DNA from 3 places in the Peribacillus sp. TH27 genome. Region 1 is predicted to be linked to each of the others. Evidence: riboswitches for the same ligand, from Rfam matches in the RefSeq annotation. Region 1 holds a riboswitch; each other region holds the start of a gene.
What was found. Region 1 has a riboswitch for cyclic di-AMP ahead of JFU24_RS20425 (TrkH family potassium uptake protein). Riboswitches for the same ligand answer to the same signal wherever they lie in the genome.
Positions count from the first base shown of each region.

Region 2: it holds a riboswitch for cyclic di-AMP, as region 1 does, so the genes downstream of both, JFU24_RS11250 (APC family permease) here and JFU24_RS20425 (TrkH family potassium uptake protein) in region 1, are expected to answer to the same signal.
Region 3: it holds a riboswitch for cyclic di-AMP, as region 1 does, so the genes downstream of both, JFU24_RS15055 (cation:dicarboxylate symporter family transporter) here and JFU24_RS20425 (TrkH family potassium uptake protein) in region 1, are expected to answer to the same signal.

Region 1 covers NZ_JAEKEV010000002.1:3,937,042-3,948,290, reverse strand. The annotation lists gene JFU24_RS20435 (flavin monoamine oxidase family protein) at 1-1,409, shown strand, start outside; gene JFU24_RS20430 (hypothetical protein) at 2,312-2,530, opposite strand; cyclic di-AMP (ydaO/yuaA leader) riboswitch at 2,832-2,974, shown strand; gene JFU24_RS20425 (TrkH family potassium uptake protein) at 3,318-4,664, shown strand; gene JFU24_RS20420 (potassium channel family protein) at 4,688-5,344, shown strand; gene JFU24_RS20415 (DUF2283 domain-containing protein) at 5,427-5,834, opposite strand; gene JFU24_RS20410 (STAS domain-containing protein) at 5,973-6,755, opposite strand; partial or broken gene JFU24_RS20405 (class I SAM-dependent methyltransferase) at 7,191-7,896, opposite strand; gene JFU24_RS20400 (class I SAM-dependent methyltransferase) at 8,028-8,642, opposite strand; gene JFU24_RS20395 (PadR family transcriptional regulator) at 8,812-9,141, shown strand; gene JFU24_RS20390 (pentapeptide repeat-containing protein) at 9,157-9,876, shown strand; gene JFU24_RS20385 (MFS transporter) at 10,147-11,249, opposite strand, start outside.
Region 2 covers NZ_JAEKEV010000002.1:2,033,936-2,045,184, forward strand. The annotation lists gene sfnG (dimethylsulfone monooxygenase SfnG) at 189-1,298, shown strand; gene JFU24_RS11235 (NADPH-dependent FMN reductase) at 1,445-1,990, shown strand; gene JFU24_RS11240 (SDR family oxidoreductase) at 2,306-3,091, opposite strand; gene JFU24_RS11245 (RhaT/GlcU family sugar-proton symporter) at 3,107-3,961, opposite strand; gene JFU24_RS11250 (APC family permease) at 4,551-6,377, opposite strand; cyclic di-AMP (ydaO/yuaA leader) riboswitch at 6,529-6,672, opposite strand; gene JFU24_RS11255 (hypothetical protein) at 6,829-6,969, shown strand; gene JFU24_RS11260 (cytochrome P450) at 7,392-8,786, shown strand; gene JFU24_RS11265 (hypothetical protein) at 8,880-9,053, shown strand; partial or broken gene JFU24_RS31310 (YjcZ family sporulation protein) at 9,188-9,301, opposite strand; gene JFU24_RS11275 (amino acid permease) at 10,378-11,249, shown strand, end outside.
Region 3 covers NZ_JAEKEV010000002.1:2,847,772-2,859,020, reverse strand. The annotation lists gene JFU24_RS15070 (TetR/AcrR family transcriptional regulator) at 80-958, shown strand; gene JFU24_RS15065 (hypothetical protein) at 1,620-2,282, shown strand; gene JFU24_RS15060 (efflux RND transporter periplasmic adaptor subunit) at 2,297-3,556, shown strand; cyclic di-AMP (ydaO/yuaA leader) riboswitch at 3,767-3,914, shown strand; gene JFU24_RS15055 (cation:dicarboxylate symporter family transporter) at 4,087-5,349, shown strand; gene JFU24_RS15050 (class I SAM-dependent methyltransferase) at 5,412-6,155, opposite strand; gene JFU24_RS15045 (hypothetical protein) at 6,400-7,182, shown strand; gene JFU24_RS15040 (D-alanine--D-alanine ligase) at 7,707-8,789, shown strand; gene JFU24_RS15035 (UDP-N-acetylmuramoyl-tripeptide--D-alanyl-D-alanine ligase) at 8,950-10,332, shown strand; gene JFU24_RS15030 (PP2C family protein-serine/threonine phosphatase) at 10,386-11,249, opposite strand, start outside.

The sequences.
Region 1 (11,249 bases):
TTAAAAAGTCGCAAGTTCCCAAGAATATTACTATTGTGGGCGCAGGACTAGCAGGACTGGTTGCATCTTCTCTTTTGAAGAATGCAGGGCACAGCGTCACCATCCTTGAAGCAAATAACAGGGTGGGCGGACGCGCCTATACAATACACTCTCCCTTTAGCAATGGGCTTTATTTAAACCTAGGTCCAATGCGTATTCCTGAAGGTCATTTTTTGACATTAGAGTATATTAAAAAATTCGGACTAACCGTAAACCAGTTTATTAACCGAACTCCAATGGATATTCTTTATCTCAATGGTATCAAAACACGTCTTAACATTTTTGAACGGTCTCCTGGTATTCTCAACTTTCCCGTTGCCCCGAATGAAAAAGATAAAAGCGCAGAGATGCTGATGAATTTAGCTACACAGCCCATTCTCGATTTTATTAAACAAGATCCAAAGAGAAATTGGAATCTCGTAGAAAAAGAATTTAAAAACTACTCACTAGGAACTTTCTTAAACACTTACCATTATCAATATGGAACGACTTTTTCAGATGGCGCGGTCGATATGATCGGTTTACTCCTTGACTACGAAGCATATATGGGGATGTCATTTGTTGAAGTTTTGCGAGAAGCGGCGTCCTTTGGAGCAAATCGTTACTATGAGATAACCGGTGGTATGGATCTGCTTCCAAGGGCATTTCTTCCACAATTAAAAGATGTCATTATGTTCTATCAAAGGATGACGAAAATTGTCCAACATAACAACCGTGTAACCATCCATTCCACCCACCCGCACACCCTAGAGGATTCCACCATAACTGGTGATCTTGCCATCATAACTATTCCCTTTTCAGTGTTACAATTTGTGAAAGTTGAACCATACCATTCTTTTTCCTATTATAAACGGAGAGCAATTCGTGAACTGAACTATATGAGCGCAACAAAAATCGGAATCCAGTTTAAAAGCAGGTTTTGGGAAAGGCACCATCAATATGGTGGTAAATCCATAACTGACCTTCCGATTCGATTCACTTATTACCCAAGTCAGGGGATTGGTACAAAAGGTCCTGCTGTGGTTTTGGCAAGCTATACATGGGCGGATGAGGCTTTAATATGGAACGGTCTATCAAACGAAGAGCGCATTCAATATGCTTTAAAGAACTTAGCTGAAATTTATGGAGACCAAGTCTATTCTGAGTTTGTATCAGGAACTTCCTTTAGTTGGGTCGATAATGAGTATTCTTCTGGAGGTTTCGCTGCTTTTGAACCGGGTCAGGAAACCGAGTTGTATCCCTATATCCCTATACCTGAAGGAAGAGTGCACTTTGCCGGTGAACATACTACTCTTACTCACGCTTGGATGCAAGGGGCGATTGAATCTGGAATACGGGTTGCATACGAAGTGAATGACTTGCCAAAATAAAACAGAAAAAAAGGTAAATCAGATGTTTACATAGGGACTTCACATGTTTCCTAAAAAATTTCATAGAGTCCTAAGTTTATTACCATTTAGGTCATTGGATAAAGATGTATTTAAGACTATTATTGGAGTAAACGAGCAAAAAGTCAATAACTTCCAAGCGACAAACTATCTAAAAAATGTATATTAAGTAAAAGTATTGTCGCCCTAGTGATTACCACATGTCTTAGAGAATAATCCAGGGCGAGGTTTCCCCCGCCTCGACTGGATCTGATTTCCAATTTTCTTACGACTCATTGTTCGCTAATGCATAATTTGCCAATGACACACTACCTTTAACTTCTTGTTTATTAGCAGAGTAATCGAAAATGCTTTTATCTTTGTAAATTCTTTCCCCGTTAGTCACTAGTGGATAATGTTTCCCACGTTGCATATTTACATAAGCCAATGAATCTATAAATCCTTTTTATTACTTCTCTTCTTTAAAATTTGTAAATGGCTTGTGAGAATATACACTACCATATGACATATACTCTAACTTCCTCATAATATCGAAAACTGATGAGGAAAAAGTTATGCCTTATATCTTATGGATCAAGGTAATCTTCCATGATTTTTTACTCATTTCCTTTAGAGCCATTTTCGATATCACATTCTCTATTACATCCAAATCTTTTAAGCTTTTTTGAATATTTCCATCGCAATATTTAATATACACAAAAAAACTCATTCAATATAAATGAGTTTGAAAATATAACGTAATATGGATGTTAAGCTTCAGATTGCCTGATTAACGCAGGAATTTAAATAGTTGAAATACTGAAAAAGGACATAATGAGTGAATTATTATTCAATATGCTTGACCCTCTACTAACTTTTAATGTTCAATTATTTTCATGATCCAGTTAATAAGGACCTATGAATTCAGATGATATTACCTTTGAAAAAAAATTTATCAATGGATTCTTTTTCTTATCTGTTATCCTTAACTCATTCATTATTATTTGATCCTCATGATCGGCTATCCATTTCCTTAGTGCATCTTTATCCTGGCATTGAGTTAAATACGTCTGTCCACCTTTACCTGTAGCGTTAACAACATATCTATTAAACGTCTTCTCCATACTTGCCCGCCTTTTTTATATAATGTATTAAAATTTCAAAATACGAATTCAATAAACTTTGAGATTTTCTGTATCTAATTCCAAAAGGAAATACCATATATTTATTTATTAGAAACATAAAATTACTGGATGTTATTTTTCAAATTTATCGAACCTATCATAATGTCCCAACTAATTTTTGTCAATAAGTTTTTAATATGTAAAAAAAACGTAAATTTTCTGTTTTGTTCTAGCAAATTTTTTTTACAATTTAGGGGTTTACAACTAGTAAATGATGGGAGTAGAATACGTTTATCAATTTAATGCATTTCGGCCTAAACTCAAGTAAATTGAGTACGGAGGAACCAATCATTTGGGGTTAATTCTGCCTTGCAGAAAGGATGAGATCAGCTCTTTCGCCATCCTACCCGTCAGCTAACTTCGTCGGCTAAAGCGAAGGAGGTCATAAGACCGCCTATTTCAGGGGCTTTTTTGTTTGCTTTTCTGTAACAAAATAGCAGCCAGATGTTATGTAGGTCTTTTTATTATGCTTTAAAAAAGGATTTTCCAAAGAGCATTACCTAAGCTTGATTAAGGATAATGAATACCTTTTTTCACAAATAAAAGGGCTTGTGCAGAATGGACGCATGTATAGCAAAAGGAACTTGGTCTATTGATTGTTTATCTAGATGGATGACGAATGGAATGCAGTACGAGCGAAATACTAACCCTATCACTCGATAATGGTTAGTTATCTGTGGATATATTACGTTTGTTAGTAGGTTGCTAATTCATTAACAGGGTAAGGATGATCAATTTGATAAAAGCAAAAGATTTGTTAGATCCACCAAAAATTCTTGTACTTGGCTTTGCCTTCCTGATACTTGTTGGAGCCTATTTATTAACCCTGCCGATTTCCACTGAAAATGGGAATGGTCTTTCTTTTCTAAATGCTTTATTTACCTCAACCTCTGCTACATGTGTAACAGGGCTTGTCGTAGTAGATACGGGAACCACTTTTACAACATTTGGAGAGTTGGTCATTTTATCACTCATTCAAATAGGCGGCTTGGGGTTTATGTCATTTGCGACGCTTTTCTTTTTCTTATTAGGCAAAAGAATTTCTTTAAAAGGCCGGTTAGTCTTGCAGGAGTCTTTAAATAATTTATCTATGGCAGGTGTAGTTAAGTTAGTAAAAAGGATTTTAATTTACACTGCCATTATTGAAATTTCAGGTGCCGTTATACTATCGATTCGCTTTTCTTTTGACATGCCAATAGGCAGAGCAATCTATTACGGCCTTTTTCATTCGATTTCCAATTTCAATAATGCGGGCTTTGACTTAATGGGAGGGTTTAGGAGCTTGACTACTTATGCATCAGATCCTTTCGTAACCCTTACAGTCGCTTCCCTGATCACATTAGGCGGTATAGGATTTATCGTGATGAATGAAATTTACGAATACCGTGATACCCATCGTTTGTCTGTACATACGAAGGTTGTACTGATGGCTAGCTTAATCCTTACAATTGGCGGGGCCATCTTAATCTTTATATTTGAATTTGGAAATGCCAAAACATTGCAGCCTTTATCTTTCATGGGGAAAACGTTGGCTTCTTTGTTTCAATCCGTTACTCCGAGAACAGCAGGTTCTAATACATTGAATATCCCTGATTTAACACAACCCACATTGCTGCTGATCATTTTCTTGATGTTTGTTGGGGCTTCACCGGGATCGACTGGCGGTGGGATTAAAACCACCACATTAGCGACGCTGATTGGAACGGTTTGGTCACAGATTAAAGGAAAAGAAGATGTGGTATTGTTTCGGTACCGCATTGTGAATGAAACGATATTTAAAGCATTATCCGTTACCTCCATCGGGGTATTTATCGTTTCAACCATCACCATTCTGCTGACTATTACAGAAACCGGAAGTGATTTCTTGACGGTTTTATTTGAAGCCACTTCAGCATTTGCTACCGTGGGTCTCTCAATGGGATTAACCCCTGAATTATCCCCCATTGGTCGGATGCTCATTATTTTCACAATGTTTGCGGGCCGGGTTGGACCTTTGACTTTTGCTTTTGCTATCGCAATGAGACGTAAACCAGATCCATTCCGCCGTCCAAAAGGCAAAATCATGATTGGTTAATCATTAATGAGGGAGTGTTAAAGATGGGAAAACGACAATATGCCGTTATCGGTTTAGGAAGATTCGGAACGAGTGTAGCTCATAGATTATATACAGCCGGACAAGAAGTCTTGGGTATTGATGTAAGCGAGGAAAGAGTCGAGAATGCAGAATTAAGTGTAACTCATGCAGTTATGGCTGATACTACCGAAGAAGAGGCACTAAAATCCATTGGAATCCGTAATTTTGATTGTGTCATCGTAGCCATCGGAAATGATATGCAGTCAAGCATTTTAACTACATTGCTTTTAAAGGAACTAGGAGTGAAAAAGGTAATAGCAAAAGCTCTAAATAAACATCACGGTCAAGTGCTCGCTAAAGTTGGTGCTGACTGGGTTATCTACCCTGAAAGAGATATGGGTGAACGGGTCGCTAATCAACTCCTATCACCCAACATGCTGAACTATATAGAACTCTCAAAAGAATACAATATCGAGGAAATCATTATACCCATAAGCATGACAGGAAAAAGTCTCAGAGAGCTTGATTTACGTGCGAAATATAATATCAGTGTTATTGCCATCGTGAGTAATGGAGAAATTATCATAGCTCCATCACCTGATCAGAATATCCTTGAAAAAGATATGCTTTTAGTGGTTGGTAATAAAGAAGATCTAGCCGTGTTTGCAAATATTGAATAACCTAGGTCCCTAACCAAGGAGCAGGCTACCCTTTCATTGGTTCCGGCTTTCGCTGTACGAGATGACCTAAAAAAGATTGGGCTTATCCGCCAATTAAGAATGTCTCATCGTATGAATCTGTGTCATAAATATCAATCCCTATAAAATCTAAACAGTCAGCATCCGAAAAGTGAAACACTATTTTCGCAGTATCTGGATGAGTAACTGATTGTTTTACTGATTTATCATGCAATCTGAAAGAGTAAAAAATCTCATTATCAGCAGTAGTTGCCTTTTTGAATATATGTACTGTATCAACAAGATGTTTAATTTTTATCGCAGTAGCTCCCGCTAATTCAATTCCGATGATCGGAACGTCGTTACAAAAATCTAACATTATGTCATTATTTTGTGGGAGCTCTTCAGTATATGAAATTTTGTATTTGTATGGTTCAACCAAGTAAATATAGCCCATTTCTGCTTCATTATCATATGTTACTTGTTTATCCAATGGTCCACCGTCCTCAATCTATTTTTCTCTTCTACTTGAAAACCAAATCTCTTTAATACTTCCTTACCATTTAAGTAAGAATTCCCCCAGTTAAACCATTTTTAGCTTTATGGCCTTGTGTCCCAGCCCGTAGATAGTTTATTCATTTGTATTAATCGCTTGGGCCAAAGTGGATTTTATCGTTACTTTATCAAAAGGCAGTTGAAGTTGCACAGCAGTAATAGCTATGTCTGGACGAAGTCCCGAAAGAGTTGTATCAACCCCAATTAGATGTAAGGATTCAATCAATTTTGACAGTTGTTGAGCAGATACACTGTCGATTGCATGAACACCTGATAAGTCTATAAAAAGCCTAGTAACATTTTTTTCTGCACATATTTGTAACGTGTTTTCAAGCAAGAACATCCCTCTCATTGTGTCAATATCGCCAATAAGGGGAAGTAACGCGGTGTTATCGTTTAGTGATATGACAGGAGAGCCTAATTCATTAATCGTATCCTGTTGAGCTTTCATTATTTCATTAGAATATCTATTGTTAGCTTCAGTAAACCTCTCTAGAACTTCACTGAACACTTTGATAACAATTCGATACCATGAATTTATTTCCTTTTGCGAGTATTGACCTTCATTTAATGATACAAATTGCTCAATAAAATCTAGATATTGCTCCTGCGTTCGAAAAAATTCTCTTAATATAAAATAGATGGGTGTTTCTAAATGCTGCCCATCCTGTGCGATTTCTTCAATCCACTCATCAAAATGCCTAAAGAATTCTGATTCCTCTTCTATAAACACCTGAAAAAAATGTAAGTGAAAATCGTTATTTTGTAGCTTTAGTTTTTTAATTACTTCGGGATTAGCTGAGCTATAAACGCCTATCACATCATTTTTATTTAATGTTTCGTACCATTCCTCTGTCAATTGTGCTTGCTTTGTCTAATAGAAATGAATGTAATTTTTGGTTTCTATGCATAAATTTCTCCACCTATTTAATTTTTTATAAAAATAGCAGTCTAGTACTCGCTTCTATTTACCTCGTATACTTCAATAGAAGTAGGTCCTCACTATATTCCCAACAATATCCACAACCTCATTGTTATTATAGTTTAACATTTATGTTTTTTACCGACAATTTTTTCGCAATCCAATATATTCAAGGTATCTTAAGGAACCTCTATCAAAATTGAATTTTTCACAAAGAAAAAAGGATCTACACTCAGATCCTTAAAGTTCAATTTACTATTTTCATCATAAAGTTCATCCACACTATCTACAAAATCTCATCAGAGATCTTCATTATTATCTGAATGCCATCGCCCTATGCTTCCTCGAATTGCAGGGTCAAGTTCACAAAAATTACTTTTTCCTAAATAAAGCAGTCCATAAACCAGAGACCCCAAAGACTTCATTAGACCGCTTAAATTCCTTCATTTTACGTATTTCTATCTCTTCAAAATCCTTAAAAATCGTTCTTAGTTTTTCCTCAGTAAAACCTAACCCGCCTCTAAGACTTCCTAATCTATATACTTCCCAATCTGAAATATCTGCACCACCTAATATTCCTCCTTGAACAAAACAAGTAATCGCATAGAAACCCTTAGGCTTTAACGCCTTTTTCACCATTTCTATATAATTCATTCTTCTATGTGGAGCAATATGATGAAAGCAACCTGAATCATAGACGGTGTCATATTTTCCTTCTTCAATATCTAAGTCAAAAATGTTTTTTTGAATAAAATTTATGTTCACTTTCTTTTCTGTTGCCCACTCTTTTCCCCATTCAAGAGCTTCTTTTGAAACGTCAACAGCATCAACTGAGCAGCCCTTTTGAGCAAAATAAATGGCATTCCTTCCAGGACCACATCCAAGTTCAAGAACCTCCCCTGAACCAAGTAACTCTCTGTCAAAATAATTAACTAAATTCTCGTCTGGTAGGTTTTCAAAAAAAGGGAATCTCCTTTTCACGATCTTCATAAAAATCATTCCAGAATTTAGTTGGTTCACGCAATAACGAGTCCAGCATTTCTAATAAATCTTCATAGTTATAAATCGTTTCAGACAAAATATCCCCTCTTTCCAATTAAATCCTTCCAACTAATTGTACTGAATTTCAAAAAATTTATTCACCTGAAGTTCTTGCTTCATAAAGACCCTTAATCATTGTTTCCTACTCCTTAGAAAGGCACGTCATCTTCATTTGCAAATTATTATCTTTCTATACATTCCATTCATCATAATCGATTGATCTTCTACGATTTTTAGATTTTTATCATGTCTATGATACAAGTCTTCAAACCGCAAGCCAATATCTGTACCTAAAACCCTAATAAAAGGTCTAAGAAGCTTCTTTGGTAAAGATAGCTGTTTATTTTTAGAGATAAACTTATCGAATATAATTATTTTCCCATCTTGTTTTAAAACCCTAATCATTTCTTGAAAACATTTATTTGCATCAGGCACTACTGAAAGGACCAAACTTCCAACTATATAATCAAACGATTCATTGTTGAATTCCATATTTTGTGCATCCATCTCTAAAAATGTGATAGAGGTATTTCTATATCTCTCCATTGCTTTTTTAAGCATATCCTTTGAAAGGTCTATTGCTGTTATCTCTAAGTCAAAGTGCTTGATTAACTCTATGTCAGCACCCGTTCCTACGCCCACAAACAGAACTTTATCTCTGCTATTAAACGATATCTCATCAAATACTCTTCTTCTGGCATTAAAAAAAAGATTTGAATTGAAAACTTTGTCATAAATTGGAGACCAAATCTTATATATCACTTTATTCCAAGAATTATTCAACATTCACCACTCCCAGATATCTCTTAACACTACTTCTACAAATACTAATAAATTCCTTCCAAGTATGATTGCATAAAGGACAATTAAGAAAAAAGGCCACACCTAAAGAGTAATATTACCTTGACTGTCATAGTAATATGTTATAAGTTATACCAAAGGAGGTGAGGATTTGGTTCAACGAAAACTATCCTCTGACCTACTACGCGGACATGTTGATACGATGATTTTAAAACTCCTGCAAAGTGGCGATAAATATGGTTATGAAATTAGTAAATTGATATATGTGAGTTCAAATGAGCAGTACGAAATAAAGGAAGCAACAATGTATTCCAGCTTAAAACGTCTTGAAAAAGACGAATGCATCATCTCCTATTGGGGAGATGCTACACAAGGCGGCAGAAGAAAATATTATAAAATCACCGCAATCGGAGAAGACACATATACGCAAAACAAAAATAACTGGGAGCAGGCCAAGCAAATACTTGAACGCCTCTTGTAGAAAGGAAGATAAAATGTGATTGAAAAACTAAATGCACATGTTCACAGCATTTTTGCTCCGTATCAAAATGCCAAAACAGCAAAGGAACTGGAAGAAGAACTGCTGCAAAACTTAATAGAGAAATATAATGACTATAAACAAAAAGGTTCTAGTGAGCAGGAGGCTTATAGATTAACGGTGGATTCAATTGGAGAAGTGTCAGAGCTCCTAGAAGCATTTAATCTCCAATACAGTGAGCTTGAGCAGGCGATAAACATGGACTATTCCAGGCAACGCTTATTGGATTCCGACTTCCGCTCGGTTTCGGTGCATGATGGAAAATTTAATTCCTGCGATTTAACCCGTTCTGATTTCAGCCATTCTGACCTGACGAACAGCACATTTAAAAGCAGTAACTTAAATAATTGTATCTTTGAAAACGTCAATTTAACGAGTACCCTATTTAAAAGTTCAAACTTAAAGGGAGTCATTTTTAAAAATAGTAGCTATAATAAAACCCACTTTAAAGGCTGTAATTTAGCTGGTCTTATCTTTGATGGGGAAACATTTAACCAAACCATTTTTGAGGGCTCAACATTGAAGAAAGCATCATTTCGCGACGCAACACTCAAGAATGTTCAATTTCGAACGTCTGATTTAAAGAAAATCGACTTTGAGGGTGCGTCAATGGATAAACTTACTTACAACTTTTTAATTGGAGCTAAGGTTAATCTTAGCAACGTAACAATACTTTAAAGGAGGGATTTTTATGAGTTTACCAATCGCCATTGTAGTATCTACCTCAATCATATGTGTGACTGTGTTCATAACTGCTGTGACATTAAAAGGGATGAGCATGGGAGACTAATTCAACAGCAACATTTTATCAAATTCCCCTTGCTAAGACTGAAAAAGTGTAAGTAGCCTTTCTTTTTTCCTTAAGTAGAGTGGCTTTACACAAGATTTCATCTAAATGGTAATGTCTTAGCTTGGGTTTTTATGTTTATTTAACATTTCCCCTCTAATTTAAGAAACAGAACGTTCCCCTTTATTCGAGTTATCAATGAACTTAAAGAAAGGAAGTAATATTCCTAATAAAGATACAGTGCAGATAATGCTTCCTATTAAAAAGTACAATGGACGTATCCCCCAGATATCACTCAAAAATGTACCTGTTATTACCCCTAATAGCATCGTACTTCTAATAATAAATAATCGAACCGAGGATATTTTCCCCATTAGATGATTAGGTACGCTTTGTTGAAAAATAGTTTTATTATGAATACTAAAAATAGCCATAGCTATTCCAGCAAGAATTTCAGTCAAGAATGCAACAACTATACTATTGCTAATACCTAAGGAGATATATGTTAGACCTCCGATAATTAATGCTCCTAACATCAAAACCCTGCGACTCTTATGTTTTATTTTACTTACAAGCATGGAACCAATTACATACCCTAAAGGGAAACTAGCCATAAAATATCCGTACTCTGCATAACTACCAGATAACTCACCAGTGATATAGGGAAGAGTGATAACCATCGTAACTCCCACTCCAAATTGAACAAACGCCAAAAAGACTCCTAACCAAACTATGAGGGGTTGTCTAAAAAAATAGGATAGACCCTCAATGAATTGGTTTAACCATGATTTGCGTATAGATAATGAGACTCTTGATTCTTGGATGAACAGCAGTATAAAGCCACTTGTAATAAGCAATAAGCAAACAAGCGGTAATGTGGTTTTAACACCTAAGTACTCTACAACGACTCCCCCTGCAATTGGTGCCAAGAACGTCATTAATCGAATCGTTCCATCTAAATAAGCATTTGCAGCGCTTAGCTGGTTCTCAGGAACAATTGTAGGCAAAATTGATTGATTAGCGGGTGAATATAAGGGCGTAATTAAACCTACTATGATTTGGACTGTGAAAATGTGCCATGCTTCAAGATTCCCCGTTAATAATGAAATAAGTGGGATAAGAAAAATTACACCTCTACTCCACTGTGAAAGTATCATCGTCCACTTACGGCTCCATCTATCAATAAAAGGGCCAATAAATAATTGCAAAAGCAGGGATGGTACAAAATATAATATCCACATACTTCCCAAAGCCATAGTGGAAC
Region 2 (11,249 bases), 1.9 Mb from region 1:
TGACAGGTAGGCTTAATGTATATTAAACTTTCTCACAAAGGTGTACGTACTTAAAAAAACAAAAAATGCTGACTGGTTTACCAGAGGCTCTTGTCGAACTCTTCTTTTTTGAAGGCTGACAAGAGCCTTTCTTTATGAAAAATTGCTTTTTAGATAAGAGTATTCCCGAAAAACAGGAGGTAATTTTAATGAGTTTACAATTTGCATATTGGGCACCAAATGTAAGTGGAGGTCTGGTTATTTCGGATATTCCCCAAAGAACAGGTTGGACGTATGACGCGAATAAACGATATGCACAAATGGCCGAAAATCTTGGATTTGATTATGTTTTACTACAAACTAGATTCTTTGCAAGCTATGGGGCTGAGAATCAATTAGAAGCTGCTACGCTTGCTTCTGCATTGGCAAGTGTGACTAATAAAATTAATATCATTACAGCCGTTCTTCCTGGACTATGGCACCCAGGTGTCGTAGCCAAAATTATCTCAACAATCGATCATATCAGCAATGGACGTGCTTCCATAAATATCGTTAGTGGATGGTTTAAAGGCGAGTTTACTGGTTATGGAGAACCATGGTTAGATCATGATGAACGTTATCGGCGTTCTGAAGAGTTTATACAAGTTCTACGGAATTTATGGACAAAGGAAGCGACTACTTTTAAGGGTGATTTTTACCGAACAAATGAAGCACCCCTAAAACCCAAACCGATTAACCCTCCCAAAATATTTCAAGGTGGCAACTCTATTGCCGCAAGAGAAATGGCAGGACGAGTGTCTGATGTTTATTTTATAAACGGAAACACACTAGAGAAATTAAAAGAACAAATAGACCATGTACGATCACTGGCTCGCTCGAATGGAAGAGAAATTCAGATTGGTGTCAATGGTTTTGTGATTGTCCGTGATACAGAAGAAAAAGCAAAACAAGTTTTAACAGATATTGTTTTACATGCAGATCAAAAGGCTGTCGAAGGATTTAAAAGCCAAGTGAAATTTGCAGGTCAAGCTTCTTCACAAGGTGAAGGAATGTGGCAAAACTCAACATTCGAGGATCTCGTTCAATACAACGACGGATTTAAAACCGGGTTAATTGGGTCTGCCGAGCAAGTTGCGGACCGCATCATTAAATTGAAAAAAATCGGAGTGGATATCATCCTAACAGGATTCCTGCACTACGAAGAAGATTTACAAGTCTTCGGGGAGAAGATAATTCCTCTCGTAAGGCAAAAGGAAGCAAAGGTAAAAGAAGATACTGCTACTATATCGCTAATAGCAAAGAATGCAACACTGATTTAAAGTGATCACAATACTCCGAAGTAGTACAAGTATTTGAGTTTTCATAAGCATCCTTTTTCCCTTTCAATAAAATAACAATTATAATATCAAAGTGGAACAAATTAACACGAATGGAAAATACAAATAAATACTCGGAGGTAATGAAGATGAAAGTTGTTGCAATTGTAGGGAGTATTCGTAAAGAATCTTATAACCTAAAGCTTGCTAAATTTATTCAAACTCAATATCAAGAACGGTTTGAACTTGAAATCTTAAACGTTCGGGATTTGCCTTTTTATGACCAAGATATCGAAAACGACCCTCCTGTAGTGGTAAAAGAATTTAAAAGCAAAGTGGCCAATGCAGATGCAGTCTTGTGGGTAACTCCTGAATACAATGGAACGATTCCAGGCGTATTAGGCAATGTTATCGATTGGTTATCACGTGTAGATAAAGTCATGATTGGTAAACCATCATGGATCATGGGTGCGTCCATGGGACATTTAGGAACGGTTAAAGCCCAATTACATTTGCGTGAAATTCTATTTGCTCTAGGTATCTCCTCTCCTTTGCTTCCTGGAAATGAAGTTTATGTTGGAGCAGTTCATGAAAAAATCGATAAAGAAGGTACTCTTACTCATGAACCGACTGTTCAGTTTTTAGATACGGTCGTTGATAACTTCATTACCTGGTTTAATCATCATAATCGTTAATTTAGTAAAAATCCCAGTAGGAATGATCCTACTGGGATTTTTTGTGCATCAAACCTATTCATTAAGCTACCTACGCCTAGTATAAGTTGTGAGACAGATTCACTCTTTTTTAGCTGAACTTGCATCTTCCCTTTTTAAAAAGTCTTAAAAAGATTGAAGAACGAGCCAACCCGGTAAAAGGCCGCTCTTTCAGTTTTATTTCATAAGAACTATGTTGAGAAAAGCCCTTATTATGTATAGAAAAGGGCTCGCCTATTATACCAGAAGTAAATTTTCAACCATTAATATTAAGATGAGTTTGTTCAAGAGATGCCTTCATCCTCTTCCCGCTTGAAATGAAGGGTATTTCGTCATGCCTCCATCAGCAAATAGGGTGATGCCCGTAACATAACTAGACTCTGAAGATGCCAGCCATACGGCAACCGCAGCGATTTCTTCAGGCTTTCCAATGTACCCCATCGGAATCATACTTTCAAGATCCTTTTTCTTTTCAGGATCTTCAAGCTTGTCGGCATTTATTGGTGTGGCTATTGCACCAGGACCAATGCTATTTACACGAATACCTTTTGGCGCATATTCTAACGCCAAAGTTTCCGTAAGCAACTTCACACCACCCTTGCTTGCCGCGTAGTGAACAAATAAAGGCCAAGGAATTTTCTCATGTACACTGGACATGTTTATCACATTTCCTTTAATGTTGTTTTCTACAAAATACTTGATGGCTTCACGGCAACCTAAAAAATTACCGGTTAAATTGGTATCAATTACCCGGTTCCAGTCGCTTAAGGGCATCTCATGAGAAGGTACTGGATTTTCTATTCCTGCATTATTAATGAAAATGTCTAGTTTTCCAAATTCCTTTATGGCTGATTGCACAAGATTAATTACATCTTCTTCAACGGTGACATCACCTTTTACTGCAATAGCCTCCCCATCTGTTTTTTTGATTTCTTCTAACACACTATCTGCTTCCTCTAATTTAGTACGGTAATTAACCACGACCTTTGCCTTTTCCTGAGCAAAGCGAATTGCCATTGCTTTTCCTAAACCAGTAGATGAACCAGTTATCACAACGACCTTGCCTTCTAAATCTGTATACATTCTATCATCCTCCAATTAGCTTTTTGCGAGGCCGAGCATAACCCCAGCTATAATAATCAAGATAATTCCAATAACGATTCCAATTAATTGGCGCTTTGTTTTCTTCTCACGTAAAATGATGATCCCGCCGAGAGTTGAGATGACTATGCCCATTTGAGATAGGGAAAAACTCGTAGCGACTCCCACACGAGGCTGTGATATAAATAAAAACATGTTTCCTGCTGCCCATATTAATCCAGGAATGATATTGCGAATTGCATACTTATTAAACGGCTTATGTTTAAACGTTAATAATAAGCCACCTACCACCATCCCGATTGCTTGAGGAAACAATGCTGACCAGCCATTAACATCAAAGAGACGTGCAACAACCACATAAACTAAATAACCAAATGTTGAGATGAGTAGAATAACGATTCCCTTTTTCAAGTTTCCCGATTTACTCTCTTTTGATTCTTTATCTTCCAGTGAGGTCAACACGATTCCAATGATAATAAATACTAAAGCCAGTACGCCTAAAATAACTGCTTTCAGTGTAGACCATTCGTGAAAAACTATGACTCCAAATAAAGTAGTAGAAATCAGCTGTAATCCCGTTGAAATCGGCATTGTTTTAGAAACACCCATTAAATCAATGCTTTTGAGCTGATTAGCTTGTCCAACAGCCCAAAAAAGTCCTGAAACAAACCCCACACCAAAAACTAGAGGTGACAACTTGATATCCGCGAAAAAATAAACCCCAATAGAAAAAATCAAAGCCCCAATCGTTGTACCGAGCGTTTGACTATAGGGACCACCACCAAGTTTCACATTAAATAAAACGATACTTCCCCAGAATAGTGCCGGTAAGAGAGCTAATAATATATCCATCTTCAACCCCCACATATGTATGTTCAAAACATTAAATCAGGAAATTTTATTTTGTCTTTTTTTAATATGTTCTCATTAAGGAAATTGAGCCATGGTAATTTTATCAATGAAAACTTCTTAGATTTTGATCATCTAATAACCAATTAATCTAATGAATGATAATGATAAATTCAAAAGGATAGACAAATTCAGCTTCAGAAATATTGTCCAACATAAAAAGGATTGCCAGCGGTAACCCTCTTTTCTCAATATAGAGCGTAAATTGAAGAAAGAGCAAACCCAGTTAAGGTTTGCTCTAAGACTGACTGTAGGCAAAAGTGTTTATTTCTAATTGTTAAAACAAAGTTCATTGGAGCGGAAGGTGCAAGACTCCTGCGGGAAAAGCGTGTCCAAGGGAGACCCCACAGGCGCAAAGGCGCCGAGGAGGCTCCCTGACCGCCCGCGGAAAGCTTAGTGCCCTACGTTCCAATCAACGTTCGAATTTTTACAACCCCTCAAAAAAACTGTAGACAAACCCTGTTAAGGTTTGCTCTTTCGGTAGAGAATACAGCAAAGTAAGGCTGTCTGTGAAATCACTTGTTATATATTTTTATTTCTTCAAATGATAAGGTACTGTCGTAATAACTACATTTCTTCTATAAAGTAAGTAGGCACGGATCAGTAAACTAGATTGGTTATGAAGAATATTGTGCCAGCCTTTCTTCGGAATAAATTGTGGAATGATTACAGTAACCTTATAGTTAGATTCCCTCGCTTTATGTTCAACTGTATCTACAAATTTAGTTAATGGCTGAATGATACTTCTGTAATAAGAGTTCAGTGTGACGAGTCTAACATCTGGTTGCCACTTCTTCCATTTTTCTTCGAATTTTTTTTCATCTTCTCTTTCAAAAGCAACATAAACGGCAATAACCTGATGTGCTGAAAGAGATTTAGCATAATTTAAGGAGTTCTCAACCACATGCGTTATACCAGCCACAGGTACAATAATAATATTCCCTTCTATTGGTAATATAGGCTCACAAGTTGTAATCCTAAGTTGGTCACCAACTGCTTCATAATGCTTTCTAATTCGATGAAAAATAACAATGATGATAGGTAAAAAAATCAAAACAGGCCAAACCTGAGTAAATTTGGTTAAAAAGAATATCATCGTGACGATAAAGCTAATAATGGCACCAATTGAATTAATGGTTAATTTCATCATCCATCCTTTTGGCTTTTCGCGAATCCATTTAACAATCATCCCGGACTGAGACAACGTAAATGGAATAAATACCCCTACCGCATAAAGTGGAATAAGATTTTCTGTATGTCCTCCAAATGCGATTATTAAGATGATTGATGCAAGTCCTAGTATGATAATTCCATTGGAATATCCTAATCGGTCTCCTCTAATTGTAAACGCCCTTGGTATGAATTTATCCTTTGCAAGATTTACCGCAAGCAAAGGGAAAGCAGAATAGCCAGTGTTGGCAGCAAGAATTAATATTAATGCTGTCGTTCCTTGGATAAAGAAATACATAAAGTTGCGTCCAAATATCTCTTCAGCAATTTGTGAAACAACAGTTACCTCTGCGCTAGGAACAATGCTTAAATAATAGGCTAAGAATACAATACCCGTAAATAACACAGCAAGTAAGGAACCCATTGCTATTAATGTTTTTGCAGCATTATTAGGCGCTGGATTTTTAAAGTTTGGAATCGCATTGGAAATCGCTTCAACTCCTGTTAATGCAGAGCTACCTGATGCAAAAGCTCTTAGAAGTATAAATAAACTGATCCCTGCTACTGGTGTTCCGATTGATGCATGTAAGTCAGGGGAAACTTCACCAGTCAAAATTTTGTATACACCTACACCAATCAGAATGAATAACGCTAAAACGAAAAGATACACTGGATAGGCTAATACGGAAGCCGACTCTGTTACCCCTCTTAGGTTAAGGATGGTAAGAAGAATTACAAAAATTATAGCAATAACGACATTATATGAATGTAGGCTGGGAAAAGCAGATGTGATGGCATCTGTACCCGCAGAAACACTTACAGCCACAGTTAGGATATAGTCGACTAACAAAGATCCTCCAGCTATCAGCCCAGGATTTACACCCAAATTGTTTTTTGAAACCACGTATGCTCCCCCGCCATGAGGATAAGCAAAGATAATTTGTCTATAGGACAAGATTAAAGCCATTAACAGAATCAATACACCAATGGCGATAGGAATGGAATACCAAAATGCTGCGGCACCCACTGTAATTAAAACAATTAAAATTTGTTCCGGGCCATATGCAACGGAAGACAAAGCATCAGAAGATAATATGGCCAAAGCTTTTGTTTTGTTAAGCTTTTGGTCACCTAATGCAGTAGATTTTAGAGGCCGGCCTATTAAGAACCTCTTTATAGAAGATAACACTAGAAATCACCGCCATTTTTCAAATTAAGTTTATTTTGCCCAGTTATATGAAAAAAACTTTACGAAAAAAACAAGAATAAAATAGAAAAATGCCCACAAGTCATAGTTAAATAGACCTGCAGACATCATTTTTTTGTCTCACAAGCTCCACCTTCCTTCTCATATAACGCTTACGAGGTTAGCTGTCGGATTCGGACCTTTGAGTAGCCCTACCTAGAAAGGATTCACCCCTTGGATTGTAAAACAATCCTAATAACGGTTCCCCCGTACCATAAGGTTTCAGCGATTTAGAAATATGAAACTGTTGATATCATACTCCCGTGATTCGGAAAAGTAAATGAAAAATTTGCAAACAAAAAGAATAATTTTTTCTTAGAGAGGTTATGTTGTTAACGAATACTTCATTAGTGATTAAGACGCATGGTACCAAGAAAGGATAGAAGAGAATTACATGCCAAAAAAAAATGATAACCCAATAATATCTGATGAATTTTTAGATCAAGTGGTTAAAGAAATTAACGAACAATATGGTGGTCCTACAATGGAAAAAAATGATCCGCACCAAAATAGAGATAGGGAAGAACGAAGCTGAATACATCTCTTATTTATTAACAAAAGGAAATTTCTTTCTGAATATCCCAAAAAAAAACTCTGGATTCCTCTCACCCAGAGTTTTTTCACACTAGACACCTTTAATTCCTCACCTGTTTATTACCAGTAAATTAGGAACTACCATTTGTACTTCTCTCCTCTTTGTGGTTTCTTATCAGCTCAAAATACGCTCTCACGATTTGTAATTTTTCTATACTCAACTTATAGAGAAAACTTTATTTTTAGTTGAGTACGAATGGAAATCTAGTAATCTCCCCTCACCCTTTAGGACTCGTATATTCATTATGATTAACTAATTAAAAATTATGTGCTCTTTCTTTTAACAACTTGTCCAAACCAATATAGCTTATTCTCATAGAATGATTACAAGAAATTATTATTACCGAAAGGAGAGAAAGAACATTGAGTGAAACTGATGAAGTTTTATATGATACTCCAATGGTCCCAAATGGAAAACTAATTTCTGGCCATACAAAGGAGTTTCAAAAAGATGTACTTGGCTTTCTTACCCGTTTATCAAAAGAATATGGAGACGTTGCAAAATTTCGTTTTGGACCTTTCCAAAATGTTTACCTCATTTCAAATCCGGATTTAATAAAGCAGATACTTGTAACGAAACAAAAATCCTTCGTCAAATCAAAGGACAGCAATGCTATAAAACCACTCGTTGGTGATGGACTTCTTACTAGCGAAAAAGACGTTCACATGCGCCAGAGAAGGCTTATTCAACCCTCTTTCAAAAAGTCCCATATTAGCAATTATGCCCAGGATATGATTGATATAACAATGGACTATATTTCAACTTGGGAAAATGAGAAAGAACGGATTATTACGAAAGATATGATGAATATCGCCCTTGGGATAATAAGCAGGACCATGTTCAGCATGGATTTCAAAGATGGGTATGATGTGGTCGGAGAACCGATGGAAGCAGCCTTGAAAATTTCCGTCAAAAGGATGAGAACACTTCTTCAATTACCCTTATGGGTTCCAACTAAAAGCAACCGTGAATATAAAAATGCGATACAAAGACTTGATAAAGTGATTTATAGCATTATCGAAAAACGTAGGGAAGATGCAGAAAGACATGAAGATATGCTTGGAATTTTAATGGAGGCTCGAGATGATGAGGACGGCTTAGGTATGTCAAACCAGCAAGTACGCGATGAACTAATGACCATCTTCATTGCCGGTCACGAAACGACGGCAAATACGCTTTCCTGGGCCATATACTTTCTTTCACAGAATCCAGAAGTGGAAACTAAACTTTTCAATGAAATAGATAGAGTAATAGGCAACCGTACTCCTACGCCTGACGATTTCATGAAATTAACATACACACAAAATATTATCAGGGAATCACTTCGCATATACCCGCCAGTCTATATCATTTCACGGGAAGTGGAGGAGAATGTGAAAATAGGGGGGTATCATTTTAAAAAAGGCGATATGTTTTTGCTAAGTCCATATGTGGTGCAGCACAAGCCGGAGTATTTTGATAATCCAGATTCTTTTATTCCTGAGAGATTTGAAAACAACTATTTGAAAACTTTACCTACGTATGCTTACTTTCCGTTTAGCGGGGGACCAAGAGTTTGTATTGGTAATTATTTTTCATTGATGGAAGCTGTGCTTGTCCTAGCGTGTATTGCTCAACGATATAGAATTAGGCTAGCACCGGACCATCATGAAGTAAAACCAATTACAACACTTACACTCAGACCAAAGCGTGGATTGCGCATGATAGTAGAAGAAAGAAATGAAGAAGGGTTCCACCCTGGAGCTTCTGAAATTTAAATGAATATAAAATGGATTACATGAACAAAACTTTCGTTTTTAAGAGCCGGACCTATTTTGGTGGACATCTGAATTACAAAAGGAGGGATGAAAATGTATATGCTTCATTCACACAAGATGGGTACCATCCACACTGAAATGCACTATCTAGGGATGGCTTCACAGGTATTTGCCGGTTATTTAGAATTTCTACAGGATAGTGAACAGGTGCAGGACACCGATTACCTACATCCACTTTCTTTCTCCACGTTATGTGAGAGTGAATAGAATAGCCTCACAGTTCTTTTTAATAATTATAGAAGAAACCGACCCTATTAAGGTCGGCTTTTTTTATTTTTTTAGCAGTAGCCGCCATATCCTTGAACCGGGGCATATCCACCGTCGTATCCACCACCGTATCCACCACCACAAAAGCTAGCTCCAACAATTATTAACAATATAAACAAAACAACTATAAAGGCGAAACCTCCACCAAATCCAAATCCGCCGTCACAACTTGACTCACAACCTGACATATAGAAACATCTCCTTATTTGTTTTTATAGAAGAACTTAAATGGGTTAGTTCATCTTATGCACTAGTCAGGAAAATGACAGCAATAATACAATTTAACTTTTTTTGGTCTTATAATTGGTTATTTCATGATCTTCACTGAATATTGAATAGGATGAAAATTATTTTGTATCAGCTTTATATATATTTTAAAGTCTCACTTATATAGTGTATATTTTCAGATGATTAACCGCACTTTAAGAAAAGATTGAAGGTGATAGCATGGCCAAAATGCTTCCAGTTTTATTAATTTTTTTAGGTACGTATTTACTTATTATGGTCATTGACAACTTACAGGGTTTGAATATGTTCCAATCTCTCTATAACATTAAACAATATTTTACAGTCGCTCGTGGAGAAGATTACTTTCTCCTCTTTTCATTCATTTTTTTCTTTCTATTTTTGAGTATCTTCACAGCCAAAAAAAAAACCAACAGCCTCCCTCTTCATGAAACTGTTGGTTTTATTTTTTGCTTTATATATGCTGTAATCAATAATAGAATGGGGACTCCTATAAACAAAGGTGGATGCAGCAAGTAGGGAACAATTTTGAGTCCTTCATCTATATGAGCCTGATAGCTAGGGGCAATCAAAGGAGATAAGAAGAATTCCATTATCGAAATTATAAAGAGCAATGAACCCGAATTCCTCATATTTGGATTTGGGTTCTTTGTTTACAAAGATGAACTTATATGAACGGGAATCTAGATATAAGTATTTTCAGTAGTTCCTCACAACATTTATTTCCTAAAAAATAACCTCCTTAAAAGTGAGTATTCTAATACAAAAATAAATTAACTTTAACAAATGACATTTTAATAAGAATAAGTATCAAAATATGTTTAAATAATATCCACAATTCATTCTCTCGTGTTAAAGATATAATTTTTCTGTTCCCCTACATAAATTGACATTATTCTGAATTATGATATATTAATATAGTTACTTTAGTACACAAAAGCGTTTAATCACAGAAGAGTCCTTTGATTTTTATTAAAATAATATTTTATTAAAATAACGGAAGAAAGGCATGAATAACATGGAAAAGACTCATCATGATTTACAAAGGGGCTTATTGCCAAGACATGTCCAGTTTATTGCGTTAGCAGGAATGATAGGAACAGGGATCTTTAAGGGGAGCTCAGATACATTAAATATGGCTGGTCCAAGTGTTGTGATAGCCTATTTAATAGGGGGCCTATTGTTATTTATTGTAATGGCAGCTTTAGGAGAAATGGCAACCGTTTTTCCCAATTTGAACGTACAACATCTTATAAATAAAGCTTTTGGGTTTCAATTATCCTTTATTGTAGGATGGCTCTATTGGTTTAACTGGATTATCGTGATCATTGTAGAAATAGTGGCAGCCGGAAGCTTTTTACAATACTGGTTTCCTTCTGTACCATTATGGCTACTAAGTATACTATGTGCGTCAGTAGTAATAGGAATAAATTTGTTTCAAGTAAAATACTATGGAGAACTCGAGTTTTGGTTTGCAGGTATTAAAATAATAACTTTAATTGCTTTTATTATTTTAGGAGCTTTGATTCTGATAGGAATTTTCCCTAGTTCCGCTTCATTTTCTAATTATACGGAACATGGTGGCTTTTTCCCCCAAGGAATTGGAGGCATGTTAAGTGCACTTTTAGTTGTAATGTTTTCATATGGGGGTGCTGAATTAATTGGTGTGGCTGTCACAGAAACCAAAGACAGTCAGCGAGTTATACCAAAAATCATTAAAGGAACAGTATGGCGGGTAATCCTTTTTTACGTCTTGCCAATTCTTATTATTTGCGGAGTAATACCTTGGAACCAAGTAAGTACTGAAGAGAGTCCTTTCGTTCAGGTTTTCAGCTTAACAGGACTTCCAGGAGCTGCTGATATTATGAATTTCGTTCTTTTAACTGCTGT
Region 3 (11,249 bases), 1.1 Mb from region 1:
AAGGGTTTTGAGATACAATGTGGAAGAAATGACTCGCTGGTCATATAGAGGACAATATTTAAGAGATAGGATGAATTTGATGAATGAAAAGCATAAAATAATTATAGATAAGTCCGTAGAGATTTTCGCAGAGAAAGGTTATCATGCTACTTCCGTTCAGGAAATTACTGAAAAGTGTGGGATAGCCAAGGGATCCTTTTATAATTATTTTAAATCGAAGGAAGAGTTGCTTGTTTCAATTTTCAAATATTATTATGGTGCATTAACGGACTCGTTGCTTGATATCGAGTTAGATGATTCTTTATCCAGTAAAGAGAAATTTTTGATGCAAATCATTGTACAAATAGAGCACGTGACAGGAAATACCAACTTGATTCGAATGATGATGCAGGAACAAATGGTTCATATCAGTAAAGAGCTAGATAGGTTTTTACACTATATCCATGAAGAGGGCTTAGTTTGGTTCAAACGTAAAATAGTAGAATTGTATCCAGAAATACCGACAAACTTCTTGCCAGATTGTACTATTATGTTAGACGCACTTTTCAAAGGTTATATCGGAATTTTATTCAGAAACAGACATTCATTTGAAGTGGAGAGGCTGCCTATCTTCATTTTAAATCGGATGGATTCCATTATAAAAGGTCTACATAAAACGGACGATCCTTTATTGAAAGAATTCCCTTTAATTGAATGTTCCATACAAAAAGTGAGCCCTAAAGAGGAAATTAGTTCAATCATTCGCCAGGTATTGGAAGTAGGAAAGCATAAAGAAGAGGGGTTAGAGACAAGTAAAAATGTTGAAGCGTTAAAAGCAATTCAAGAGGAGTTCTCTAAAGTTAGACCAAATGGCATAATATTAGAAGGACTTTTATTATTTTTAGAAAAAAACGAAAAACGAAATACCATGTGTTCTAAGCTTATCATTTTAATGAAGGATTATTTGACAAAAAATTAAAGATTTTTCTGAAGAGGCATACTGCCTCTTCTTTTATTTAAACCTTTTTCTAAATAACTCCTATATAAATTTCTTCACATGATTATGATTAAATTTCAAAATTGATGATTAGGAAAGAGTAGGAAGAAGGTAACTTTTTATATGAGGTTGAGGTCAGAAAAGGAAAAAGGAAAGTTAATTATTATGGAAATGATAAGTTTGAAAGAAGTCTAGAAGCTTAATTAAATGGCAAGTTTCGTCGATTGATGTAGGGAAGACTATGATGGTTTTGGTCCAGAAGAGTTTTATAGGCGCAGTTTAATGCATTTCCCCATGGTCAGTCTAGGCGCTGGTTTTTTTGGCGTGCCATCGACTCAAATTCAAGCTTTCCTAATCTGAAAATCCTAACTCAGTCAGGGTTGAAGAATGTGAAGGCGGGGCATCTGTATTGAAACAAAAGTGCCGCTTGAGGTAGATAAGTATGGAGGGAATTATAGCAAATCGCCAATGCGAATCAACGTCTTTATGCATCATCTTTCTATATTAACTTCAAATTAGGGAGACAAAGTATTATTTAATATTAATGTGTTTTTTTTGTTTTATTCATTCCTTATTTCTGCAATTGTTTCCAAAATAAGATAAAATATAGAGTGATATTTCATTTATTGCAGGAGGAACACATATGGTGTACCAGGTCAGATTGTTAAAGGGCATTTTAGAGCCTCATAGGAGTCGTTATCAGCTGCAAAATGCAGAAGCAGTCACACGACTTGGATGGAAATTACTATTATTATATTTTCTTAGTTTCATAGTTTTTGCTGTGGAAGGATATTTTGGCGTTGGATCGGAATCGTTTTCCAAAGAAATTATGAAGATGGATTCTAGTGAATTTGAAATGGGAAAGTTGTTGATAGTAGGCGGCAATATAATAGCAGGTCTATTTTACCCTACCATATACTTATTTTTATCATCTCTATTCTTTTGGATTGTTATAGATATCCCATACATAAAATTAGTAATCGTTCAAATGATTATTCTTGGTTTGCAATTATTAGAAAAGGTGTTTCTAATCCCTATATTAGTATTAATGGATATCGGAAACGATGCAAATCCTTTTTCATTGGGAGTTATCAGTCAGTACTTTCTCAGAAGTGATTACTTTATTCACTTTTTCAGTGAAATTACCATTTTTCAATTTCTGATTATTGCTCTGCAATATTTCTATTTAAAGGAATTTTCAGAACGGAATAATTATTTGGTGCTTTTAATGATTGTTCTATTCTATCTGGCCACGTGGCTTGTTAAAGCCTTTTTAGCGTACATCCAAGTGGGCGTATTTGTATAAGGTGGGTGAAAACAATGAAAAAATGGAAAATTGCAGCCGTATCAGTGGCATCGGCTGCGTTAATAACCGTTAACTTTTACCTTATTGAAAAGAAAGAAAGCAAAGTAGAACGAACTGTTTTTGTCGAAAACTGGACAAAGGTAAAAAAAGATACAATTACGGATACTATTCAAACAAAAGGGGTAGTTAAACCTGTAGAAGAGTATGATATCTATTTCGATACCAAGAAAAATGATTTTCAGAAATTCCTTGTAAAAGAGGGAGATGAGGTAACGGCTGGATCTTCGTTGTTTGAATATACTACACCCGAACTTGATGCTCTCAAAGGAAATCTAGAAGCGGAAAAAACTGCCGCTGAGGGTGAAATGGTGGGGATTAATGATTACATTGATAAGTTGAAAGCTTATCAAGGAAGTTTGACAAGTAATTCTAATAAAGCAGTAATCGATAATTCGATAGAAAAGAGCTTAAATATTGATATAACAACTACCTCTTCAGACTTGATTGAAAGTAATATTGAGCAAGAAATGTACAAGCTGGAACTTGAAAAAAACCGCTTGGAAGAAAAGGTTGTTATGCTGGATGCTCAATTAAGTTCAATTGAGGAGCAAAAAGTCGCGGTTGAGACGGCGAGTGAGGCTGATGGTGTTGTAAAAAATATCAATAAAAACCTGAATAATCCCATTATATCCATTGTTTCAACAAATGTGGCAATTGAAGGGGATTTCTCTGAAGAGGAGATGAAAAAAGCTGAAGTGGGCATGACTATAAAGGCAAGTTCCCCTGATTTAAAAAAGGCGTTGAACGGAACAATAGGTCGTATACATTCTTATCCAGAAGAGGAGCCATCACTAAAAAAAGATAACAGATTTCCATTTCAGGCATTGATTGAGCCAGGAGATGAAGAAACTAAACCTTTGTTGGTAGGGTCAAAAGTCAATCTTACTGTAATAACCAATGAGAAAGCGGGTGTACCCTCTATCCCTGTAGAGGCAGTACATCATAAAAAAAAGCCGCATGTCTACAAATTGACTAAAAAAGGCTATGTGGATAAACACTATATTACAAAAGGGCTTAAAGCAGAAGGAAAGCAAGAACTCATAAAGGGACCGGCGGTAGGTGATGTTATTCTAATAGAACCGAATAGGATTGTGAAAAATCATTCTTATTTTGTTACTCCAATTCAGTTTGAGAAGGTGAAATCTGCTAGTTATAAAAAATTCACCACTCGGGAAAAGGTGAGGTATATATTACTGGGTATGTTAGAAAAATAATCCATTTTTTCATTATTCGAGAGAGGGGATATATCAATCAGTTTTATTGTTATTTATATATCCATATAACAAAATTAAGCAAAATAGAGAATGTGTTATTATAGGTAAAATAGTCACTAATACAGAATATTCAGACATTTGCAAAGGTTTTTTCTTAAAGGGACAAGAAAAAATATTTACAGAATAACATTTTTAGTATAATATTTTATTATTAAGTATTCGCTTAATCTTATTACAAGAACGGGGGACCCATTTTTGCGGATTTTTTTCGCTAGGGGTGAATTCAGAAATGAAAGGGCTTTTGTGTTTCCAATTCCTAACCCGACAGCTAACCTCGTCAGCGTCTTTAAGGGAACATGTGTGAATATTCACGCCTATAGGAAATCGACACATGAAGTGTCTTTTTTTTCGGCGTAAAGATAGAGTTTTTCAATAAAAGAAAAATTACTTTCTTTCTATTAGTATCTTGTTTCCCTTACCGAGACAAAATGTTTTTGCTTTAAAGACTTTATGGAAGGTGAGGAAAGTAAATGAAGAAATTTAAATTAAGTTTAGCTAGCCAAATTTTTATTGGTTTAATTCTAGGGATTATTGTTGGTGCCATTTTTTATGGTAATGCGACAGCCCAAAACTTTTTACAACCATTCGGAGACATTTTCCTACGAATGATTAAAATGATTGTAGTACCAATCATTGTGTCAAGTCTTATCGTTGCAGTTGCGGGTGTAGGTGATTTAAAAGCAGTAGGTAAACTAGGAGCTAAATCACTTTCATACTTTGTGGTGGTAACAATGATAGCGATTGCTGTTGGTCTAGTTTCCGCGAATATTATCCAGCCTGGTGCTGGTGTAAATATGAACAATCTAGAACAAACTGATATTTCTACCTATGTTGATACAGCAGAAACTAAGCAGCATGAATCTTTTGTGGATACAATTGTTCACATTGTGCCATCCAATCCAATTAAAGCTATGGTAGAAGGCGATATGCTAGCAATCATTTTCTTCTCTGTTTTGTTTGGACTTAGTATTGCGGCTATCGGTGAAAAAGGTAAACCTGTATTCCGTTTCTTCCAAGGTGCAGCAGAAGGAATGTTCTACTTAACTAATATGGTCATGAAATTTGCTCCTATCGGGGTATTTGCACTAATCGGTGTGACCATCTCCAAGTTCGGTTTGGAATCTTTAATTCCATTAGGTAAGTTAGCGCTTTCTGTATACGGAACAATGATTTTCTTTGTAATTGTCGTTCTGGGTCTTATTGCAAAATTTGTAGGGTTCAATATCTTTACGTTGATTAAGCTTCTAAAAGAGGAATTAATTCTTGCGTTCTCGACAGCAAGTTCAGAGGCAGTTCTTCCGAGAATCATGGAAAAAATGGAGAAAGCGGGATGTCCGAAGCATATTGCTACGTTTGTTATTCCGACAGGATACTCTTTTAACCTTGATGGTTCTACATTATATCAAGCGTTAGCAGCTATCTTCATCGCTCAAATGTATGGGATTGATTTAAGCGCTTATGAACAAATTACACTAATGTTAGTGTTAATGATCACATCTAAGGGGATTGCAGGTGTACCTGGTGTATCTTTCGTAGTTCTTTTAGCGACATTAGGAACAGTTGGTATTCCAATTGAAGGTTTAGCATTTATTGCTGGTATTGACCGTATTCTTGATATGGGCCGTACAGTAGTAAACGTTATTGGTAATTCACTTGCAGCAATCGTTATCTCAAAATGGGAAGGTCAATTCAACCCTCCTGCCAATAATGAAAAACTAGAACAAGTTTCTTAATATAAAAAAACCAGAGTGATATGTCACTCTGGTTTTTTTTGTGAATTTTGAAAAACTAATTCTTATTTTTGAACAATCCAGAAGCGGCAATCTGATGAGAAAGTGATGACATCATCGCTTTCATGGAATAATTCACTTCGGTAAAAACTTTCTAGGAAAGTAAAACCTGCTTCATTGAGACAGTCAAAGACCTCCCGCTGATTAGGTATATGAAGAAAGGTATCTTTTTGTAGGGTCTTTCCAGAAGTGAAAATATCACCAAACTCATATAGCCGGTCATCCTGTTTACCTTCACACCAAATCATTTCTTCCTGCTCCCAAAAATTCAGGTAATTTTCATTTTTGTCACGGTCATGGGTGGTAAAAATGAAAATTCCATCAGATACTAAAACACGGTTAATTTCTTTTAAAGCTAGAATGCGGTTTTTTCGTTGAGGGATTTGCATTAAACCATTAAAGGTGAAGATTGCTTTATCGAATGATGAGTTATTGAAAGGAAGGTCTGTGGCGTCGCCAAGGATAAAAGGTATATCTAGGTTTTCTTCGCGTGATATTTTCCGGGCTTCTTGTAGCATGGCAGGAGTTAAGTCGAACCCGGTTATTTTGTGGAAACCTTGTTTATATAAGGAAAAGGTGGTTCTTCCTGTACCACAACCGATATCAAGGATTTTGTCATCTTGGGAAAAATATTTCTCGAATGCATACTTTTCAGATTGCCACAGGCCTATCTTTTTCGTTGCATCGGCATAAAGGGGAGTGGCTTCATGAAAAGAATTAATGATAAAACCTTTTTCAATTTTATCCATCGTCATTCCTCCAAACCTTTATTTTTACTATAATATGGATATTTATTTTTGTCGAGCTTGGATCTATCTTATTTAAATTAATGGCTGAACTTTTTACATGGTAAGAAATAAAGGCATATATCTTTCACTATAATGTCATAAAATGCAGGTGTGGATTTACATTCTTAATTATATAACCTTCGTGAAATCCAAAAAGTTTGATAAAATAACACTAATGATTGAAAGGGTCGGAGGGGATAAGGTTATGAAAAATGAAAGTAATGATATTTTATATATGCATATGCAGGCTTCCGAACGGTTTGTCCTTTTTAACGGTCTTACTTTTCAAGAGTTTGCCTTCTCACTGCCATATACCTTGAATTCCATCTTATTATTGAAACATCAATTCGATGGTGGGGAATATAATTTGAATGTTCTGCTTGAAAGCGTATCATCTGAAGATATTTCTAAACTCCTTAAAGAGAATGTTCAAGGGTATGGGGATTTCTGTTGGATCGATTTTGAAGAGGCAGACGGATTAGATGAATTAGAGGGGAGGGAAATATCGGAACTTTTATATTTAGGGCATACGAAAAATCATTTGGAGCCTCCTTTTTTTCGTAAACTGAATAATCAGTTCGTGTATCTTGCTCAGGATGACGGCTGGTTTAATAAAATTTATTTTCGTTCTCTTTCGACATATTATAATATGTTAGGGAGTCTAATTCCATTGAAGCTGGAGCCATTAAAAGTGGAAAGAAATTGGTTGAGGATCAGAAAGAAAAAAGAATTAACGGCTATTCCTGTAGATATCATTACTGCCTTGGCCCCTATTCTGGCAGAGGGTCTCGTTTTTTCATTCAGGCATGTTAAGTACTCAAGGACTAAGATTGAGGTTCCGGCATGGGTTGTGGGGGATTATTTAAACATGGATGAGATGTATGACGACTTTTCTGATAGAAAAATAAAAGAACCGGATGTCTTTATCACCTTTCATCGAAAGGAAAAAGTATGGGAGAGTGTTATAAAAAGCAACTCATTCTCATAATACCTCGAAAGTTGCCTGGGGTTACATAGAAGGAATTTTTACCCTTGATATATATGAGGTTTTTAGGTGTAAAACTTACTATCCCATGCATAAAGTAATTAATGGTCTATTTTATCATTGGAAAACCACCAATGATAGAAGTTTCACTTTTCCACGCATCAACAGGCTGTAAAGGTAATAAAAAAGGAAAAAATTTGGGTCAACAGCCTGTAAATGCCCGATTGGTTCCGACGCACAAGATGTGCTAACACAGGAGTTGCCACAGGACGTGGCGAATTTAGCCTGTGATTATACTAAGGTAATCATTGGAAAACCACCAATGATAGAAGTTTCACTTTTCCCCGCATCAACAGGCTGTAAAGGTAATAAAAAAGGGGGAATTTCGGGTCAACAGCCTGTAAATGCCCGATTGGTTTAACTAACCATCATTGGAAAACCACCAACGATAGAAGTTTCACTTTATCCGTTTTAGTGTAAAATGATACAATGAACAAGGTTAATAGAATATTGGAGGGTAATAACTCATGAAAACTAAACTTGGTTTGCTTTATGGTGGGAAATCTGCGGAGCATGATGTTTCAATGCAGACGGCTTTAGCGGTCATTAAAGCTCTCGATTTAGCAAAGTTTGATATATATCCGATTTACATAACAAAAGATGGTTCTTGGATAAATGGACCGAAGTTAACAGGACCTGCTGAGAGTGTGGAGGCTCTAACTTTTACAACTGAAAGATCGATCTCTCCTCTTGCTCTACAAGCTCATTCAACGGATGAAAATAGTGGATCTACGGGATATGATGTCATTTTCCCACTACTTCACGGACCGAATGGGGAAGATGGAACCGTACAAGGGATGCTTGAGCTATTGAATCTTCCTTATGTAGGGAATGGAGTTCTAGCTTCATCTGCTGGAATGGATAAGGTAATCATGAAAAATATTTTTGCTCAGGCTGGTCTTCCGCAAGTGAAATACACTTGGTTTATCCGCTCTGAGTGGGAGAAAAATACTGAAAGCTCCATTAATAAGGTGGCAGAAGAGTTAGGGTACCCATGCTTCGTTAAACCGGCTAATTTAGGTTCAAGTGTCGGTATCAGCAAATGTAATGATGCAGACGAATTAGAAAAAGCAGTTGCAGAAGCATTTCAATTTGACCGGAAGATAATCATCGAAGAAGGAGTCATTGCTCGTGAAGTTGAGTTTGGTATTCTTGGTAATGATGACCCCTCTTGTTCAGTAGCAGGAGAAATTATTCCTAAGAAAGACTTTGCCTTCTATGATTATTCAGCAAAATATGTTGACGGTAATTCAGCGATGGTCATTCCAGCGGAGATAAAGGAAAGTGAATATGCAGCTTTATCTGAAATGGCTATAACGGCCTTCAAGTCATTAGACTGTTCTGGACTGGTTCGAGCTGATTTCTTTTTAACGAAAGAAGGAAAAATCTATATTAATGAAGTTAATACAATGCCAGGATTTACTCCATTCAGTATGTTCCCGTTATTGTGGAAGCACACAGGCATTGACTATCCAGCGTTAATTGAAACACTTGTGAAGCTTGCCTTGGAACGTCATGAAGAAAAACAGAAAATCAAATATACAGTTTAAACGTCAGAGAATTTATTAGTAATTATAATAATCCATCAAAGGTGATTTATGTAATGGATTCAATTCAGCAGGAGTCGGGGTATCATACCGGTTTCTGCTTAGTTTGTTTAATGGAAAAAGAGAGAGCGGTTAACGGTTCGATGAATGTAGGAGGAACGAAATGATAAAGAGAACGTTAAAACAAGTATATGAAATGGTAGGTGGATTGAATGATATTATTCCATTTCAGTCCAAAGGAATTCATGGAGTAACTATTGATTCAAGAACAGTTAAGGAAGGATGTTTGTTCATTCCGTTAAAGGGTGAGCAGGTTGATGGCCATCAATATGTCAAGCAGGCATTAGCGCAAGGAGCGGCGGCTTCTTTTTGGCAACGAGATATTCCGAATCCTCCCCAAGATTTACCGATTATCATTGTCGAAGATACCGAAATAGCACTCCAGCAATTAGCGCGCTCTTATCGTCAGCAATTGAATATTAAAGTCATTGGGATAACGGGAAGCAATGGTAAAACAACTACAAAAGATATGACGGCTGCCCTGCTAGCTACCACCTATAAAGTTCATAAAACCAATGGTAACTTCAATAATCATCTTGGTCTGCCGCTGACGGTGCTTTCTATGGATGAGGATACGGAAGTGGCTGTTTTGGAAATGGGGATGAGTAGCCGTGGTGAAATCGAGTTTTTATCCAAAATGGCAAGACCTGATGTAGCTGTTATTACCAACATCGGTGAATCACACTTATTGGATTTAGGTTCACGTGAAGAGATTGCCAATGCAAAGCTAGAAATTGTTGAAGGATTGGCAGAAGACGGAACACTGATTTACCATGGTGATGAACCTTTGCTCTGTAACCGGATTAAAACCGAATTTCCTGAATTAAGGGTAGTATCTTTTGGACGTACTGAACAAAATGATTTATTTCCAAAGACGATTACGCAAGGGACAGACAACACCTCGTTTACAATCACAAATGATAAACAGGAAATTAACTATGAGATTCCAGTTCTAGGGCATCATAATGTTCTTAATGCATTGGCAGCTATACTGGCTGCGAAGGAATTGCAAGTAGATGTTTCATCGATTCAAAAAGGTCTGTCAACTATCCGGTTAACTAATATGAGAATGGAAATGGTTGAGGGTGCGAAGGGACAGAAAATCATCAATGATGCGTATAATGCCAGTCCAACTTCTGTTAAAGCTGCGGTCGAGTTGATTGAAGGCTTATCTGGTTTTGAAAATAAAATCCTAGTACTGGGAGATATGTTGGAGCTAGGGAGACAGGAAAAAGACTTTCACTTGAAAATCGGTGAACTAATTTCTGGTGATCGTATTGATAGAATCTTTACGTATGGTCCGCTAGCCAACTTCATTGCCAAAGGAGCGAGCAAAACCTTTTCAGCTGAGAAGGTTCGGTCTTTTCAAGATAAGCAGCAGCTAATTGAAGAGCTTAAGAAGTCTACCCAGGCCAATGATATAATTCTTGTTAAAGCATCGAGAGGTATGAAGTTAGAGGAAGTTGTTCAAGCTTTACAAAAGTAAAATCTAGAGTAAAAAAAGCCGATTTTTTTGAAATCGGCTTTTTTCTATCACATTCAAAAAAGCGTACCAGCAATAATACAGATGTCATCATTTATTTCTGAATGCTTCATCCTTGAAACCAGTAACTTCTGCAGAAGGTCATGCGTATCAAGATGGACGTTATCAATAAACTCCCTCTCAATATTTTCAAACCGGTTAACGGCAGGGCGATTGAATGACTCAGAAAGTCCATCTGTATAGGTGATGAAACGGCTCCCGGCATTATATTGAAATACCACTTTTTTAATAGGCATATCAGGAATAAGGCCTATAGGTATCGACCCTTCACTTAAATTGTGGATTTCATTGGTGCATGGGGAATACATAAAGGCTGGAGGGTGTCCACAGTTCACATATTCGATGAGCCGTGTCCTTGTATTCACGTAACCAATGAAGGCTGTAAAGTAAGAGTTATTCACACTTACCTTCTGCATATCTTGAAATAGTTGCCCCATATGTTTATTCAGTTCCTTTGTAATGAAAATAGGGTCTTTTACACGTTTAATAAGGTCTGGCATTAAAGTGCGGATGGACATGCTTATAAGTGCGGTGTGAATGCCTTTTCCGCAAACATCGATGATTATGAATCCGTACTTTCCGTCGTCAACCTCCATCCAGTAAAATAAATCTCCGGACAGCTCACTTGAAGGTTGGAAAAGCCCATGGATCTCTATATCTTTCTTCTGGATCGACAGTGGTAAACCTAATTGTTGAAAGTTCCTTGCAATGTGCAGACTCTTTTTTGATTTCTTGTTAATTTTTTCAAGTTCCTGTTCATTCATTTTTGCTGAGTACAACTGCATGCTGATGTTTTGGAGGGATTTGAATTTTATCTTAATTTCCACAGAATTGGCTGGAACTGCTATGATTTCATAAAA